2 linked regions of the Chitinimonas arctica genome follow. The protein of the gene in region 2 interacts with the protein of the main gene of each other region in a pairwise test. Links are inferred from orthologs where the notes say so. Each region holds a gene or a part of one and is shown on either strand. Other genes may lie near its edges.

Region 1 (4,667 bases), 340 kb from region 2 along the record:
CGCTGCAGCGGCCAAGGCATTGGCGATATTGTGGCGGCCGGGCGCGGGCAGCCGCACCTCGGCTTCGCCGCCTGGCGTCACCAGCGTGAAACGGCTGTCCAGCCCCGCCAGGCGCACGTCGCGCGCCTGGATATCGCCTTGCGCCAAACCGAATCCCAGCAGCGTACGGCTGGCATTCAAGCCGCGCCAATAGTCGGCGTAGTCGTCATCCAGATTGATCAGCGCAGCGCCGCCTTCGGCCAGGCCGTCGAATATCTCCCCCTTGGCCTCGGCGATGCCGGCGGCCGAGCCGAGAAATTCGATGTGGGCGCTGCCGGCGTTGGTGATCAGGGCCAGCTGCGGCGCCGCCAGACCGGTCAGGTAGGCGATCTCGCCGAAATGGTTCATGCCCATTTCGATGACGGCATACCGGTGCCGCGCGCGCAGGCGCAACAACATCAGCGGTAGGCCGATGTGATTGTTCAGATTGCCGGCGGTGGCCAGCACGGCCTCGTCGCCGGCATGCCGGCGCAGTACGGTCGCAATCATCTCCTTGACCGTGGTCTTGCCGCTGGAGCCGGTGATGGCCAGCAGGGGCAGGCTGAACAGGCCGCGCCAATGCGCTGCCAGCCGGCCCAGCGCCGCCAGCGTGTCATCGACCTCCAGCAGGGGCGCATCGGGGCCCAGCGCGGCCAGCGCCGGATGGCCGGCCTCGACCAGGGCGGCGACGGCGCCGCCGGCCAGGACGGCGGCGATGAAATCATGACCGTCGAAATTGTCGCCCTTCAGTGCCACGAACAAATCGCCGGGGCGGATATCGCGGCTATCGGTACTCACCCGTTCATACGCCAGCCCGCCATCCCCGCGCAGGGTGGCGTTCAATACGGTCGCGCTGGTGGCCAGCGTCAGCATCGGATCTTTCACTTGCTCAACTTCCAGGCCGCCAAGGCGGCCGTTGCCTGTTGTTCATCGCTGAACGGCATCTTCACGCCGTTCGCGTCCTGATATTCTTCGTGGCCCTTGCCGGCGATCAAAACCACGTCGCCGATCTCGGCCAGCTCGACGGCCAGCGCGATGGCGGCGGCACGATCGCTCTGCACGCTGTAGTCGCCCAAATGCTGGTGTTCGGCGTCGGCCCCGTCCACGCCGTCAAGGATGTCGCTGATAATGCGGCGCGGTTCCTCGGTGCGTGGGTTGTCATTGGTGATGATGACGGTGTTGGCCAACATGCAGGCGACGCGGCCCATCAAGGGACGCTTGCCGCGATCACGGTCGCCGCCGCAACCGAACACGCAAAACAGCCGGCGCCGGGCCGGCATGGCCTCGCGCAGGGTGCTGAGCGCCTTTTCCAGCGCATCGGGCGTATGGGCGTAATCGACCACCACCAGCGGCTTGTCGCCACCGCCCAGCCTTTGCATACGGCCTTTGGCCGATTCGATGCGACCGAGCACCGCGACCGCATCGTTCATCGGCACATCGAGGCGCAACAACACCCCCAGGCAGGCCAGCAGATTGCTGGCGTTGAAACGCCCCAGCAGGGGGCTATTCAACTCGGCATCGCCCCAAGGCGAGTTGATCCGCATGCGGATGCCGGCCAGGCTGGTCTGTATTTCCACCGCGCGCAGCTCGCCCGCTTCCAGGCCGTAACCCAGTGCCAGGCCAGCCGGCAGGGTCCGCAACAATTCGGCGCCAAAGGCGTCGTCGGCATTGATGACGGCCGCGCGCAAACCCTCCCAGTCGAACAGCTTTTGCTTGGCCTCGGCGTAAGCCGCCATGCTGCCGTGGTAATCGAGGTGGTCGCGGCTTAGATTGGTAAACACCGCCACATCGAAGGCCACCCCATGGGCACGGCCTTGATCCAGCGCATGCGAGGACACTTCCATGCACAGATGGCTGGCGCCGGCCGCCTTGAATTCGGCGATCAGTGCTTGCAGCTGCGCCGCCTCGGGCGTGGTATGGCTGGCATCGCCCAACTGGCCGAGCAGGCCGTAGCCCAGGGTGCCTATCAGCGCCGGCTTGCCGCCAAGCAAGATAAAGGCTTGCGCCAGCCAATGGGCGCAACTGGTCTTGCCATTGGTGCCGGTCACCGCCACGCATGCCATCGCACGGCTGGGGTCGCCCAACAGATGGCTGGCGATCAGGCCTGTCTGGGCGCGCAACTGCGGGATAGCCAGATTGGGGAAGCCCGGATCTTCCACCCAGGCGTAGTCTTCCGCCTCCCACAGCACGGCGCCGGCGCCTGCGGCGATGGCGGCAGCGATATGCCGGCGGCCGTCGCTGGTGTCGCCACGATAGGCAAGGAAGATATCGCCGGGCTGGATCCGCCGGCTATCGGCGACCAGCCGGCGGCCGGCGGCGATCGCATCGATCGCGTTCCAATCCAGCAACGGCAGTTCCCAGGCGCTAGGCTTCACATCTCCTCCTTGACCGGATCATCGGTGGTATCCAGCAGCGGCAGATTCAGCGGCGCATCCGGCGGTACGCCGATAAAGCGCAAGCTACCCGCTACCACGGCACTGAATACCGGTGCGGCTACATCGCCGCCGTAATATTTGCCCATCGTCGGCTCGTCGATCATCACCGCCACGATCACCCGCGGATCGGAAATTGGCGCGATGCCGACAAAGGAACCGACATATTTCTTGCCTTCATAGCTGCCGCCCTCCAGCTTGTGGGCGGTACCGGTCTTGCCGCCGACCCGATAGCCGACCACGCGCGACTTCGAAGCGGTACCACCAGGCTGGGTAACCATTTCCAGCATCTTGCGCACGGCCCGTGCTGTTTCGGGCTTGATCACGGCATCCCCGGGCAAGGGCGCCACCAGCTTCTGGAAGCTGATCGGGCGGATTTCGCCATCGGTGGCGAAGATCTGGTAAGCCCGCGCAATCTGCAGCAGGCTGACCGAAATCCCGTGGCCATAGGCCATGGTGGCCTGGTCGATCGGCACCCAGTTCTTCCACGGCCGCAAGCGACCGCCCGATTCACCGGGGAAACCACTGTGCGGCAGCTGCCCGAACCCCAACTTGTCGTAGAAGGTCCATAAATGCTGGCGGCCCATGGCCAGCTGCAGCTTGGCGACGCCGACATTGCTGGACTTCTGCACAATCTGCTCCACCGTGATCGCGCCGTGTGCATGGGTGTCATGCACGACATTCGGGCCGATCGCCATCGTGCCGCCACCGGTCTGCACGATGGTCTGCGGCGTCACATCGCCGGTTTCCAGCGCGGCCGCCACGGTCATCGGCTTCATGGTCGAGCCCGGTTCATAACTATCGGTCAGGGCCCGGTTGCGCCGCGTGGCCGGATCAAGCTTTTCCCGATTGTTCGGGTTGAAACTGGGTACATTCGCCAGCGCCAGCACTTCGCCGGTACGGGCATCCAGTACCACGATGCCGCCGCCCTTGGCCTTGTTGTCCTCGACCGACTTCTTCAACTCGCGGAAGGCCAGGTACTGGATCTTGCTGTCTATCGACAGCGTCAGCGTCTGGCCGTCGCGCGGCTTTTCGATACTGGTCACGTCCTCGACGATAAAACCGCGGCGATCCTTGATCACCTGCCGGCTACCGGGTTTGCCCGCCAGCATGGACTCGCGCGTCAGCTCGAATCCTTCCTGGCCTTTGTTGTCTATACCGGTGAAACCGATCACATGGGCCAGTACTTCACCGGCCGGGTAATAGCGCCGGTATTCGACCTGCTTGGAAATGCCGGGAATACCCAAGCCCAGCACCCGCGCCGCCGCATCCGGACTCATCTGCCGCCGCAGGTAGACAAAGTCGCGCTGCTTGTCCGCCAGGCGGCGCACCACATCGCCGGGCGGCAGGCCCAGGGCACGGCTCAACTTGGCCAGCTGGTCGGCGCTCAGCCTGGGCACGTCGGACGGACTGGCCCAGATCGACTGCACCGGCGTGGAAATGGCCAAAGGCTCGCCATTCCGATCGGTAATCATGCCGCGATTGGCTTCCAGTACCAGCCGCCTGCTGTAGCGCGCCTCACCCTGCTCGCGCAGGAAGTCTTCCTTGAAGCTCATCAAATAGCCGGCCCGGCCGATCAGCACCAGGAACAGCGCCACCAATCCGCCCAGCACCAGCCAGGCACGCCACATCTGCAGCTTGAGGGCGGGGCTCTTGTTGGCTTGATAAACCATGGCCACTCACTGACCAGGGGCGACGACGGGCGCCACCTGGGTATGCGCCGCATCGGAGACATGCATGCCCAGCCGGGTCATCGCTTCCTTTTCGATGCGCGAATGCATCGCCCAGGTGCTCTGCTCCAACTGCAACTGTCCCCACTCGACATCCAGCCGATGGGCTTCGGTTTGCGCCTTCTGCAATTCCATATAGGCTCGCCGCGCCTTGTGCTGAGAGGTAACGACCCCCAGCGCGCAAACGACCAGGACAAAGAGCAACAACAGATTCAAGCGTGTCACCCCGGCGCCTATCTCAGGGCTGCGCCGGTGCGCTCCGCGACGCGCAGGATGGCACTACGGGCGCGCGGGTTTTCACCGACTTCGGTTTGCGAGGCGCGGATCGGCTTGCCGATCAGCTTCAAGGGCGCTTCCGCGATATCGGCCGCCCGCACCGGCAGGCGCGAAGGCAGGCGATCGGCGGTGGCGGCATCCACGGTAAAGCGTTTGACGATGCGGTCCTCCAGCGAATGGAAGGCGATCACGGCCAGCCGTCCACCCGTGC
Region 2 (8,133 bases):
TCCGGCGGCGGACCCGGCATCATGGAAGCCGCCAACAAAGGCGCTTTCCACGGCAAATCGCCTTCGGTCGGCCTCAATATCCAACTGGAACACGAGCAGCACGGCAATCCCTACCAGGATGTCAGCCAGAGCTTTCGGCATTTCTTCGCCCGCAAGGTGATGTTCGTCAAGAACGCCACCGCCTATGTGGTGATGCCTGGCGGTTTCGGCACCCTGGACGAAGTAAGCGAGGCGCTGACCCTGATCCAGACCGGCAAAAGCCGCAAGATCCCGATTATCCTGGTCGGCAGCGCATTTTGGAGCGGGTTGCTGGACTGGTTCCGCGGCACGCTGTTGTCCGAGCGCATGATCAATCCCGACGATATGAATCTGATCCAGGTCATCGACGATCCGCGCGCGGTGGTGGATGCTATCTTTGCCTTCTATGAAACCCGCGGCTTCGGCCTGAGCCCTGCCGAACGGGAAATGCAGCTCAGCCTCTAATCGCTGTCGCCCAGCCGGTTGCCGGGCGTGGAGAATCACTATGCGTAAATGGATGTTCCTGATCAGCCTGGCCATTGCCCTGCCGGCCATGGCGGCAGACCCCAAGCCGGCCAATCCACCGCCGCCGCCCCCCTGCCGGCTGCCACCGCCGACGACCCCGGTATGGAACCGGAGGTCACCATCGTGCAAAAAGACGACGCAACGGTGACCGAGTACCGGGTCGGCGGGCGGCTGTATATGATCAAGGTCACGCCACGGGTGGGGCCGGAATATTATCTGAGCGATGATGACGGCACCGGCAAGATGGTGCGCCGCGACGGCCAGCCGGTGCTGCGCCCGCCCATGTGGGTGATCAAGCGCTTCTAGTCAGTGCCGGCGCGGAGCCGTCGTCGGCGTCCGCGCTCGCCAACCTTCAACCGGTGGCACGCCCTTACGGTGCGCCACGTCTCGTGTCTGGCTGTTAAATCCATGTCCGTTTTTACCACCGTTACACCGGCCGAGCTGGCCGTCTGGCTAAAAGGCTACTCGATTGGCGAGCTGGTCGAGCTCAAGGGTATCGCCGCCGGCATCACCAATACCAACTACGCGCTGACGACCACGCAGGGGAAATACGTACTGACCCTGTTCGAAACCTTGCAGGCACATGAGCTACCTTATTATGTCAACTTGATGGCGCATCTGGCCCATCATGGCATTGCCTGCGCCGCGCCGATCGCCAATCTGCGCGACGCCTATATCGACCGCCTGGCCGGCAAACCCACGGTGCTGGTGAGCTGGCTGCAGGGCGAGCCGGTGGAGTCGCCCAACCCGGCCCAATGCCGTGCCATGGGCGCGATGCTGGCCCGCTTGCATGGCGCCGGCGCCAGTTATGCCGGCCATATGGCCAATCCTCGCGGTCCGGCCTGGTGGAGCGCAACGGCCGCCGAGCTCTATGCTTTCATGCCCGAAGCGGATGGCCGGCAACTGCGGGCGGAAGTGGCACAGCAGGCCCGCCACCGCTTTACCCAGCTGCCCAGCGGGGTGGTGCATGCCGATCTATTCCGCGACAACGTCCTGATGCAAGGCGAACGCATAGGCGGCTTCATCGACTTCTACTACGCCTGCAACGATGTATTGATCTACGACCTGGCCGTTACCTTGAACGACTGGTGTGCCCGCGACGACGGCGAGATCGATGATGAACGCGCCGCTGCCTTGTGCGCCGGTTACCAATCGGTACGCGCATTGAATGCCGCCGAGCGGCAAGCCTGGTCGTTGATGCTGCGCGCCGCCGCGCTGCGGTTCTGGGTGTCGCGCCTGTGGGATTGGCACAAGCCGCAAGCGGGGGAGCTGACTTGGCGCAAGGACCCGGCTGTTTTCCAACGCATTTTGACGTGCCATCAAGCGCGCACCGAAGCGGCTGGCTGGTTGACGGGCTGAGGCGTGAATAAGCACGGCTTGGGGGAACCTTTAGACGGCATGTCCACTCAAGCAAGGCAATGCGGCTAAACCGACAGGCGGCCGCGTCCTTGGCTTCGGCTAACTTGTTCAGCGCTTCCTAGTGATCCGCTCCAAGGCGCACTACGATACAAGTGTCTGCCGGACCGAATCCACTACCACGTTTCCCATGTCTGACTATCTGCTGCTGCCCTTCGCTATTGGACTGCTGTTCCTGTTGTGGCAAAACCACCGGCAGTCGCGCGCACTGTTCGAGTACAGGCATCGGCTTGCCCTGCATCATGACGATCTTTCCCTGCCCCGTTCCGCCGGTGCGATCCGCGATGCCCCGCCTGGCCATGGCAGCGATTTGCTGACCGGCCTGGCGGATAAGGCGCATTGCCTGGCACGCGGGCACGAGGCGTTTGAATTGGCCAGGCGGCACAAACGGCCGCTGTCCGTGTTGAAGATCGGCCTCGACGATTCCCGGCTATTGCGGGAACAGCTGGGACACGAGGTAGGTGACGCGGTACTGCTGCGTCTTGCCCGCTTGCTGGACATCACGCTGCGGCTGGGCGATCTGCCGGCGCGGCTGGAGGAAGCCGAGTTCGCCGCCCTTTTGCTGGAAACGCCCCGCGCCCGTGCGCTCGAAGCGGCCGAACGCATTCGCGAAGCGGTTGAAAATGCGCCGCTAACCCTGGAAAATGGGGTCTTGGTCACGTTTACCGTCAGTATTGGCGCGGCCGAGCTACACGACAGCCATGTCGATTTTTCCAGTCTGCTGGGCGCTGCCGACAAGGCCTTGGGCCGTGCCTGGGTCAGTGGACGTAACCGTATCGAAGCCGACAACCCTTGACCATCACCGACTCGCAATTGGCCGAGTATCGCGACTACCTGCTTCGTTATGCGCTTTTTCGCCTACGCGATGAAGCCGTTGCCGAGGAAGCCGTGCAAGATACGCTGCTGGCCGCCCTGCAGGCCAAACAGGGCTTCGCCGCCCAATCCAGTGTCAAGACCTGGCTCACCGGCATACTCAAGCACAAGTTGATCGATGCGCAGCGCAAGCTGTGCCGCGACCCCTTTCAACTGGACGAGCGTCTGGGGGACGAGGGTGAATTGGCCGATTTCGACGGCCTTTTCGATAAGACCGGCCACTGGGGCAGCGACGGACCGCGCACCTGGACTCATCCGGATGCCGCCTTGGAGCAACGCGATTTCTGGCGGGTCTATGAGGAATGCGCCGCCCGCATGCCTAAGCGTACCGCGCTGGTTTTCGCCATGCGCGAATCCATGTCCTATGAAATCGACGAAATCTGTCAGAACCTCGATATCACCGCGACCAACTGCTCAGTCCTGCTATATCGCGCCCGCATGAGCTTGCGCGTATGCCTGGAAAAGAACTGGTTTGGCCGATAATGCTTCCACAGAGTGCGACAAATGAAGTGTAAAGAGGCAACGCATCTCGTCTCCGCCGGTATGGATCGTCCGCTGAACTGGCGCGAACGCCTGGGCCTGCGGTGGCATCTGCTTGTTTGCCACTACTGCAGCGACTTCTCGCGGCAACTGGGCTTTCTGCGCAAGGTTGCCCGAGACAAAAAAGACCACTAGTAAAGTGTCGGTGCGAGCCGACACGGGCATGGCCCGCAGTGTCGATATAATCGCCGCCATGACCCTCCTTCGCCTACTTGGCCGACTCCTGTTGGCACTGATTCTGTTGGTCCTGCTCTACCAGCTGTGGATACTTGGCCATGTGATCTGGTGGCGCGACCACAATCCGTCCGCGACAGCCTTTATGGACCAGCAGCTGAGTGCGCTGCAGGACAGTGACCCGGACGCGCGCCTGCAGCACGAATGGGTGCCCTACGCCAAGATATCGCCCCATCTGAAGCGGGCGCTGGTGGCCGGCGAAGATGCCAAGTTTCTTGATCACGAAGGCTTCGACTGGGAAGGCATACAAACCGCCTGGGAGAAGAACCAGAAAAAAGGCCGTATCTCGGCCGGCGGTTCCACCATCAGCCAGCAGTTGGCGAAAAACCTGTTTCTCAACGGCAAGCGCAGTTACCTGCGCAAAATCCAGGAAGCCGCCATCACCCTGATGCTGGAGGCGATACTGGATAAGCGGCGTATTTTCGAGATCTACCTGAATGTGATCGAGTGGGGCAACGGCGTGTTCGGCGCCGAGGCCGCTGCCCGCCATTACTATCAAACCAGCGCGGCCGCGCTGGGGACCGGACAATCCGCCAAGTTGGCGGCCATGGTGCCGCGGCCGCGCTTTTACGACAAGAATCGCAATGCCCGTGGCTTGTTGCGTAAGGCCGCCATTATCCAGCGGCGTATGACTTACGCCGATATTCCTTGAGTTTGACTACGCCGTAGCATGCCGTTTCGATGCCTACCGATTGCATAGGGTTTTGCCATGCCGCAAATGAACTGGACGCAACTGCTTTCCGCCGACCGCCTGCGCGCGCCGCGCCGTCCGCCGGAAACCGGGCCATTGATCGGACGTTCCGATTTCCATAAGGACCACGACCGCATCGCCTTCTCCTCGCCGTTCCGCCGGCTGGGGCGCAAGACCCAGGTGCACCCGATGACCGAGAACGACCACGTGCATACGCGGTTGACCCATTCCATCGAGGTGGGCTGCGTGGGGCGCTCGCTGGGCATCATGGTCGGCCAGGCGCTGGCCGGGCAACTGCCGGCCTATATCATTCCCTATGATATAGGCGCCATCGTGCAGGCCGCCTGCCTGGCCCACGACATCGGCAACCCACCCTTCGGCCATGCCGGTGAATACGCCATTCGCGACTGGTTCCGCCGTTCCTCGCATGCCTATCTATTGCAGAATCTCAGCGCCAGCGAGCGGCGCGATGTGCAGACCTTCGAAGGCAATGCACAGGGTTTTCGCGTGGTCACCCAGCTGGAAAACCATCGCTTCGACGGCGGTATGCGGCTGACTTTCGCCACCCTGGGCGCCACCCTGAAATATCCGTGGACCAGTGAGCACGCCGGCTTCAAGGAAAAATTCAGCTGCTACCAAGCCGAAAAAAAGTTGTTGGACGAGGTTGCGAACGAGCTGGGCCTGATCGCCAAGCCTGAGGGCAGCTGGTGCCGCCACCCCTTGTCCTACCTGATGGAGGCGGCGGACGATATCTGTTACGCCATCCTCGATCTGGAAGACGGTGTGGAAATCGGCATGCTGCCGTTCGAAACCATTGCCCCCATGCTGATTCGACTGGCCGGCATAGACGACGACCTGCTGGCCCTGGAGGTCGCCGGTGCGCCCAGCGTGCGGCGCAAGATGTCGCTGCTGCGCTCCAAGGCGGTGGACCGCTGTGTGCGCGAAGTGGCGGCGGCCTTTATGCGCCACCACGACACCTTGCTGGCGGGCGAATACCAGGGCGACCTGATCGCCGCCTGCCCCGATTTTGTCCGGCACGGCATTCGCGACGCCAAGCAGCTGGCGCGCGAGCGTATTTTCAACAATCGCCGCAAGGTGGAGATCGAAGTGGGTTCCTTCACCTGTCTCGATATCCTGCTGGAAGCATTCTGTGGCGCGGCGTATCAACTGCGGACCGAGGAGAAGCTGAGTTTTCGCAACAAGCGTATTCTCGACTTGATGGAGTACAACGCACCCAATCACGAGCGGCCCTTGTACGAGAGCTATATGCGCGTATTGGATTTTATCGGCGGCATGACCGACAACTACGCCACCTATCTTGCCCAGCAGGTCGGCGGCATGGCGCGTTAAGCAGGTCGGCCGGACTGCCGGACGCGGCCTGCGTGCTAGAATTCCCGCAAACTCACCCCGCGAGACCATCCAGCTGTGTCCCTTCCCGATCGCCTCGTCATCGCCACGCAAGAATTCGCCCTCGCCTCATGGCAGGCCCGCCATATCGCAGCGAGGCTGCAAGCCCGCTATCCTGGTCTGCGAATCGACCTTCTCGACGTGAGTGGCGGCAGTGCCGATGTGGCGGTGCATGCCATGACGGATATGCCGATGCGCCTGCCGGACGGGTTCGTCCTTGCCGTGGTCACCGAGCGCGAAGATCCGCGCGATGCCTTTGTTTCGAACCGCCACGCCACGCTGGCCGACTTGCCGCCGGCAGCCGTAGTCGGCATTTCCGACCCGCGCTGTGAAGCGCAGATCCGTGCGGCCTTTCCACATCTGCGGGTCGCACCGCTGCTCGGAGATGTACACACCCACCTGGCCGAGCTGGACGACGGCCAATACGATGCCATCATCCTGGCGGCCGCCAGCTTGAAAGGCTTGGGCCTGGCTGAACGTATCCGTACCTGCCTGAGCACGGACGAATGCTTGCCGGCGCCAGGGCAGGGCGCGCTAGGATTGGTGATACCGGCCGACCGTCCTGAACTCGCCGTGCTCCTTGCGCCACTCAATCATGCCGAAACAGCCGATTGCGTGGCAGCCGAGCGGGCCATGAGCTTGCGCCTGGATGCTTCGTGCGAGACGCCGCTGGGCGGCTTTGCCGAAGTGCTCGACGAATATTTTCTGCGCATGCGCGGCTTTGTCGCCCGTCCGGACGGCAGCGAGATGCTGCGGGCCGAATCGAACGGCAGCCGTGCCGCCGCCGTCGGCCTGGGCCGCCAAGTCGCCGATCTAATGCTTACCGAGGGCGCCCGCGCCCTGCTTATCCCCAAAGTGTGAGGCCATGATCCGTCCACTCGCCAACCGCCGTTTCCTAGTCACCCGCCCGGAAAACCAATCGGACCGCCTTGCCGCACTATTGCAAGATGCCGGCGCCACGCCGCTATTGGCGCCGATGATCGCGATCGGCGAAGCTGCCGATCCGGCCGCGCTCGATGCGGTACTGCACCGCCTGGACGATTTCGACCTGGCGGTTTTTGTCAGCCCGACCGCGCTTGACCAGGTAGGCCAGCGTATTCGCCACTGGCCGGCGGAACTGGCGGCGGCGGTCATTGGCCCCGCCTCCCGGGAGCGGGCGCGCGAACTGGGCATACTGGACGTGCTCTGCCCCGATAATCGCTACGATAGCGAAGGATTGCTGGAGCTTCCCTCGCTACAGCGGATGGAAGGTCGCCGGGTTGTACTGTTTCGCGGTAATGCCGGCCGGGAACTGCTGGCGGATTCCCTGACGGCGCGCGGCGCCCAGGTGGAAATCGTCGAGGCTTACCGGCGCTTGCCGCCCACCATGGCGCGGGAAGCCTTGGCCGCCATGCTGGCCGAGGATTGCGACGGCGTGATCGTGACCAGCAGCGAGGCGGTCCAGAACCTGTTCTCCATGAGCGACGAAGCGCTGACCCGTAAGTTGCGCGGCAGCCTGTTCTTTGCCAGCCACCCTGCCATTGCCGATACCGCCCGCCGCCAAGGCGTGGCCAGCGTGTTCACCACGGCGGCGGGCGATGCCGGCATCGTCGCCTCCCTGATCGAATGCTTCGCCGGCAGCCAGGCGTCTCCTTCGGCCAGTGCGCCGGCGACTCCCGCACCGATACCGGCATCCACACCGAAAAACCATCCCCCCGCGCGACCGTCATCCGCTGCCGGCCGGAGCAGGCCGCGCTGGACCAGCCAACTATTGTGGGCGTTGGTTGGCGCTGCCTTGGCCATCGGCGTCGCCAGTCTCCTGCAACAAGGCCGGCGCCAAGATATCGGTGGCGAAATGGATGGCCGGCTGAGTTTGCTGGAAACGCGCTTGCGCGCCTTATCCGTCGGCGAGCAACGCGATGGTGGCCGCATGAGCCAGTTGGATACGCAGCTGGCGGGCATCAATCACAGCATTTCCGAACTGAATGCCCAGCAAGCCGATCTGCAAGCCCTGTATGGGTCCATCGCCGGAGACCAGGAGGAAACCCTGCTGGCCGATGCCGAATTGACCCTGTCGCTGGCCAGCCAGCAATTGCAATTGACCGGTAATGTCGGCGCCGCCCTGGCGGCACTGTATCGCCTGGACGAACGCCTCGCCGGCCACGACAAACCGCGCCTGATGGCCTTGCGCCGTGCCTTGGCGCGCGATCTGGACGCCCTCAAGCGGGTGCCGTGGATCGATTATGTCGGCTTGTCCGCCAAGATCGATAGCCTTGCCGGCAACGTCGACAAGTTGCCCCTGGTGGTGGATGCCACCTCGGCCGAGGACGCTGCCGATCGCGGCACGACCCAAGCCAGCGGACTATTGGGCGAGTTCAGCCGTGCGCTGGGCGCCCTGGTCTCCATTCGCCGCATCGATCAGCCCGATCCGGTGCTGCTTGCGCCGCAAC

The links. The genes of interacting proteins can lie anywhere in the genome.
Region 1: the proteins of mtgA (region 2) and FNU76_RS10405 interact in binary tests that used the Escherichia coli proteins (3 or more experiments, as listed by UniProt). The link is inferred for Chitinimonas arctica from one-to-one orthologs.

What each region holds. Positions count from the first base shown.
Region 1 is NZ_CP041730.1:2,280,781-2,285,447, forward strand. What follows is about bases 1,757-4,667. They hold FNU76_RS10405 (peptidoglycan D,D-transpeptidase FtsI family protein), read right to left. Parts: upstream 4,124-4,667; coding sequence 2,390-4,123; downstream 1,757-2,389. Other genes in these bases: FNU76_RS10400 (UDP-N-acetylmuramoyl-L-alanyl-D-glutamate--2,6-diaminopimelate ligase), read right to left, coding at 1,757-2,393; ftsL (cell division protein FtsL), read right to left, coding at 4,130-4,405; rsmH (16S rRNA (cytosine(1402)-N(4))-methyltransferase RsmH), read right to left, coding at 4,414-4,667. In the rest of the region: FNU76_RS10395 (UDP-N-acetylmuramoyl-tripeptide--D-alanyl-D-alanine ligase), read right to left, coding at 1-903; more of FNU76_RS10400, read right to left, coding at 900-1,756. UniProt on the Escherichia coli protein: Essential cell division protein that catalyzes cross-linking of the peptidoglycan cell wall at the division septum. Required for localization of FtsN.
Region 2 is NZ_CP041730.1:1,937,525-1,945,657, reverse strand. Bases 2,623-5,411 are described here. They hold mtgA (monofunctional biosynthetic peptidoglycan transglycosylase), read left to right. Parts: upstream 2,623-3,565; coding sequence 3,566-4,258; downstream 4,259-5,411. Other genes in these bases: FNU76_RS08785 (deoxyguanosinetriphosphate triphosphohydrolase), read left to right, coding at 4,316-5,411; FNU76_RS08795 (zf-HC2 domain-containing protein), read left to right, coding at 3,337-3,507; FNU76_RS08800 (sigma-70 family RNA polymerase sigma factor), read left to right, coding at 2,752-3,315; FNU76_RS08805 (diguanylate cyclase), read left to right, coding at 2,623-2,755. Outside these bases: FNU76_RS08820 (LOG family protein), read left to right, coding at 1-483; FNU76_RS08815 (DUF2782 domain-containing protein), read left to right, coding at 532-849; FNU76_RS08810 (homoserine kinase), read left to right, coding at 952-1,902; more of FNU76_RS08805, read left to right, coding at 2,090-2,622; more of FNU76_RS08785, read left to right, coding at 5,412-5,647; hemC (hydroxymethylbilane synthase), read left to right, coding at 5,723-6,565; FNU76_RS08775 (uroporphyrinogen-III C-methyltransferase), read left to right, coding at 6,570-8,133. UniProt on the Escherichia coli protein: Peptidoglycan polymerase that catalyzes glycan chain elongation from lipid-linked precursors. May play a role in peptidoglycan assembly during cell division in collaboration with other cell division proteins.